2 regions of the Rhodopseudomonas palustris HaA2 genome follow, and region 1 is predicted to be linked to the other one. Evidence: predicted binding sites of a transcription regulator. Region 1 holds the regulator's gene; the other holds the start of a gene.
What was found. The regulator LexA, encoded in region 1, represses DNA repair genes until DNA is damaged. The targets are predictions, from matches to a motif close to TGTTCNNNNTGTGTTCNG.
Positions count from the first base shown of each region.

Region 2: a site for LexA is predicted at 1,527-1,544, ahead of RPB_RS17990 (ImuA family protein). Genes of this name have one in related genera too.

Region 1 covers NC_007778.1:3,199,190-3,201,651, reverse strand. Annotated here, with positions in the region: gene RPB_RS14155 (ComEC/Rec2 family competence protein) at 1-1,262, shown strand, start outside; gene lexA (transcriptional repressor LexA) at 1,304-2,008, opposite strand; gene RPB_RS14145 (molybdopterin molybdotransferase MoeA) at 2,183-2,462, opposite strand, start outside.
Region 2 covers NC_007778.1:4,084,626-4,087,087, forward strand. Annotated here, with positions in the region: gene RPB_RS17985 (Y-family DNA polymerase) at 1-793, opposite strand, end outside; gene RPB_RS17990 (ImuA family protein) at 681-1,466, opposite strand; gene RPB_RS17995 (ABC transporter substrate-binding protein) at 2,254-2,462, shown strand, end outside.

The sequences.
Region 1 (2,462 bases):
CTGCGTTCTATCTGCTGCTGTCCGGCGCCGAAGTCGCGACCCAGCGCTCGTTCCTGATGACGGCCGTGGTACTGGTGGCGGTGATGGTCGATCGCCGCGCCATCACGTTTCGCACGTTGGCGATCGCCGCTTTGGTGGTGCTGCTGATCGCGCCGGAAGCGCTGGTGCATCCGAGCTTCCAGATGTCGTTCGCGGCGACGCTGGGGTTGGTCGCATTGGTGCAGATCGGCATGCCGGCGCTGTTCGCGACAGCAGACAGTTCGACGACGGCGCGCGCGGCGCTGTGGGGCGGCCGCGAGATCGCGATGCTGGCGCTGGCGTCGCTGGTCGCGGGGCTCGCGACCACGCCCTATGCGGCCTATCACTTCCACCGCGTCACGCCCTATGGGGTGATCGCCAATCTGCTGGCGATGCCCGTCGTGTCGGTCGTGGTGATGCCGGCGGGCCTGCTCGGGCTGGCGGCAATGCCGTTCGGCCTCGACGGGGTGTTCTGGCGTATCATGGAGATCGGCATCGACTGGATGATCGTGGTGGCGCTGTGGGTGGCGGCGTTGCCGGGCGCAATCGGGCGGATCGCGGCGTTCGGCACCGGGCCGCTGCTGCTGGCGTCGCTCGGCATCGTCCTGCTCGGGCTGTTGCGCACGCCGCTGCGCTATGGCGGGCTGGCATTGCTGGCGTTTGCAACCGGCTGGGCGCTGCTGACGCCGCAACCGGACATCCTGATCGCCGGCGACGGCCGGCAGGTCGCGCTGCGCGGGCCCGATGGCCGGCTGCGGCTGATGCAGAGCGGCGGCGACAGTTTCAGGGTCAAGCAGTGGCTGGCTGCCGACGCCGACCCTCGTGCGGTCGATGCGGCCTCGCTGCGCGAGGGGGTGTCGTGCGACGCCGATGGCTGCGTCGCGGCGCTGGCTGATGGCGGGTTGGTGGCGCTGTCGTTCCGCGCCGATGGCATCGGTGATGATTGCGCGCGCGCAAAATTGGTCATAGCGCTGGCGCAGCCGCCGCCGGACTGCGCGGCGCGTCTGATCAGCACGGAGATGCTCGCGGGCAGCGCCGCGCTGGCGCTGCGGCGACATCCAGCCGGGGACGGCGAATTCGTGACCGAGGCGGTTCGGCCGATAGCGCGCGACCGGCCGTGGTTGCCCGCGCCGGCCGTTGCCGCCGGGGATCCGCCGGGCGTCGCGCCGCCGCAGCGGGCGGGTCCACGTCCCGCACCGGTCGATGCCACGCCGGCGCCGTTGGATCAGCACGACGAGGACTGAGCCCGCGGCGTGACGGCGCGTGGCTCAGTAAGGCGCGTGGCTCAGTATTTGCGATACAGACCGATCAGCTTGCCCTGGATCCGCACCCGGTTGGGCGGCAGGATACGGACCTCGTAGGCGGAATTGGCAGGCTCCAGCGCGATCGATGCGCCGCGGCGGCGGAAGCGCTTCAGCGTCGCTTCCTCCTCGTCGATCAGCGCCACCACGATGTCGCCGGTGTCGGCGCTCTCGTTGCGCTGGATCAGCGCCATGTCGCCGTCGAGGATGCCGGCATCCATCATCGAATCGCCGCGCACTTCGAGCGCGTAGTGCTCGCCGGAACCGAGCATGTCCGGCGGCACGCTGATGGTGTGACTGCGGGTCTGCAGCGCCTCGATCGGCGTGCCGGCGGCGATCCGGCCCATCACCGGCACCGCGACGTTGCGATCGGAGTCGTCTTCGGCATGCTGCGGGCTCGGCGGCCGCACCTTGCCGAGATTGCCTTCGATCACGCTGGGGGTGAAACCGCGGCGAGCGCCGCTATTGCCGCCGAGGTCGGGCAGCTTGATCACCTCGATGGCACGGGCGCGGTTGGGCAGGCGGCGGATGAAGCCACGCTCTTCCAGCGCCGTGATCAGGCGGTGAATGCCCGATTTGGAACGCAGGTCGAGCGCATCCTTCATCTCGTCGAACGAGGGGGGAACGCCGGCTTCTTTCAGCCGCTCGTTGATGAATTTCAGAAGCTCGAATTGTTTACGCGTCAGCATCTCGATCATTCCCCACGTCTGGCGACGATCGCCGTGTCGTCGTGCCGTCCGTTCATCGCGCCATGAAGACAGTCGGGCGAGGCGCAACTACTCGAAACAAATCATGAACGGACACTATATGTTCAGTATGTGTTCCGCAACCTCTTAATTTGAGGTCAACAAATGCGCAGATCGCTATTCCGGAAGCTTAAGGATGAGACATTGCGAGCCAGCCGCGGCCGCCGGCGCGAACGGCGGGCGAACGATCAGCGCCTGCGCTGCAGATAGCCGCGCCAGCAGCGACGAATCCTGGCGGTCGACCGGCGTCGCCAGCCATTGTCCGTCGTCGCGCAGCGCCAGACGGGCGCGCAGATAGTCCTCGCGCTGGTCGTTGGCGGTAAGGGCGGCGCCGAGCAGCGCCGGCTGGCGGCGGTGCATCGATTCGCGGATCCCGCAAAGCGCCCGGATCAGCGGC
Region 2 (2,462 bases), 890 kb from region 1:
TGGCGACCGGCTCGGCAAAGCGCTTGTCCACGACATAGTCCGGCGCCGGCTTGCGCGGCGAAATCGGCGCGTCGTCCTCGCCGGTCGCCTGACGCAGCACCGCGATGAAGGCTTCGCCGAACCGCGCCGCGAGTTCGGACGGCTGCCGCGCCAGCACATCGCCGATGGTGGTGAGGCCGGCGCGGCAAAGGCCGCGCACGATCGCCTCGCTGACGCCGAGCGCCGCCACCGGCAACGGCGCGACCGCCGCGGCTTCCTCGCCCGGCGCCACGATCCTGCCCGGCGCGCCGCGGGTCAGTGCCCGCGCCGCCACCGCGGTGCCGGCGATCGCCGCGCTCACCGCAAAGCCCTGCCGCGTCAGCGCAGTGGTGAGCATGCGCAGCAGTTCGGCCTCGTCGCCGAACAGATGCGCGCAGCCGGTGATGTCGAGCAGCAATCCGTCGGCGCCGTCGAACGCCACCAGCGGCGTGAAGCGGTCGCACCAGTCGGCGACAGACGCGAGCAGCGCGGCGTCGGCATGCGGATCGTGATCGATCACGTCGAGCGACGGATGCATCGCCCGCGCGGTGGCGAGCGGCATCCCCGGCATCAACCCGCCCTGCGTCGCGCATGCATCGCAGGCGACGACGACCAGTGCATTGTCGCGCTTGGCGGCGACCACGCGCGGCGGACGCGACGATTCACCCGGCGAGCCGACGCTCGGGCCCGGCGATTTCCGTTCGATGCGATCGGTCGGCAACCGCGGCAGCCAGAGGCCGAGGATGCGTCTGCGGTTCACGGAAGCGGCACACATCACAATTCCATTCCATGATCCAGCGGCCGGTCTGGCCGTGACGATTGCGGATGAGCGAGGTCTCGAGCACCGGCGCGCCCCACCCCTCGATCGGCGGCGAATGCGCCGCGCGCACCACCCAGCGCGTCTCTGCGGTCGAGGCCTGCGGCATCGCGGAGATCCGCAGCATCAGCGCGGTGACGCCGGACTGCATCGCGGCCAGCGTCAGCTTGCGCGAGGCGACCAGATCGAAGGCGCGGATCTCGCCCCACAATTCGGTCACCACCGCGCCGAGCCCGTTGCAGGCGAGCGCATCGGCCGACGCGCGCAGCGCGCTCTCGGCGTCGTGCGCGCGCACCACCACCAGGCGGCGCGGATCGAGCCCGAGTTCGGCGAAACCCTCCATTGCCAGTTCGCCGTTTTCACGCGCGGAAAAATCCGACCGGATCCACAGCAGGAAACGCTGCTCGGCCAACCGCCGCGCCAGCCCCGCGACGAATCCCGTCGCCGCCGCGCCGTGGCGGCCATCGCAGAACACTTCATGCAGCGCGCCCAGCGCCAAACCGCCTTGCAGCGTGGCATCGGCGTCGGCGTGGCCGAGCGGCACGCGCCGGACGAGTTCGGTCGTCCCGCTTTCCAGCCGATCGATGGCGCCCTGCAGGCGCGCGAGTGTATCGAGGCGGGCGCCGGTCATGCGCCGCTCCTTTTCCTGGGTTGCCGTAACGAGAGTCGATGAACCCGTTGCCGGCTCATTTGTTCATGATATGTTCTAATAAATCCCTGCCCCGGGAAGGAGTCAATCGGGATCATCCCGAGTCCGGCGAGCAATTTTTTTCAGCAGTTGAATCAAGGAGATTCCAAGCATGGACGTGCAGCGCAAGCTGGCCATTCGGGCCGATGCGGCGAAATACGACGCCTCCTGCGCCTCTAGCGGGACGGAGCAACGCGACAGCCGCGAGGATCTGCTGCGGGTGCCGCCAGCTCGACGGCGCGCGGTTGGCCGAACGCTTCAAGCCGAAGACGCAGCAACAGGGGTTTGGATTTTGATGCAATCACAGACCGTCATCCTGAGATGCGAGCGTAGCGAGCCTCGAAGGATGACAGAGTCAAGTGCAAGCGGCCCATCCTTCGAGGCCGTCGCTGCGCGACGGCGCCTCAGGATGACGAACTAATAAGTTGCGAGGCCAAGAAGTTGCGAGGCAAGAAGCGCGCGCGGCGGAGCTGCACGGCGCGCTCCCCCGCCGAGCCCTTCGGGGAGAGTGAGCGCCGTCGCGCGCGCCGCGCATATCCTGCTCAATTGCTCAGGCCGTATGCAACACGCGGGTGACACTTTCCATTCGACGGAACGCGCGAGAATTTCGGTAACCGTCGCAACCTCTGCGGGTTGAGCAACGCCCGCGAACCGGCTAACCCATTCCCGCACTGCTGCACTGCAGAGCAGCGCCTGCAGCAAGACCAACAACAACCAACGAGGAATCCAGATGTCGGCCCTCTCCCGTTCGATCGCCACCCTGGCGGCCGCCGCCCTGCTGTCCGCAGCCGCCGGACAGGCGATGGCGCAGAAGAAATATGGCCCCGGCGCCAGCGACACCGAAGTCAAGATCGGCAACATCGTGCCTTACTCGGGCCCGGCGTCGGCCTATGGCAGCGTCGGCAAGGCGCAAGAAGCCTATTTCAAGATGATCAACGA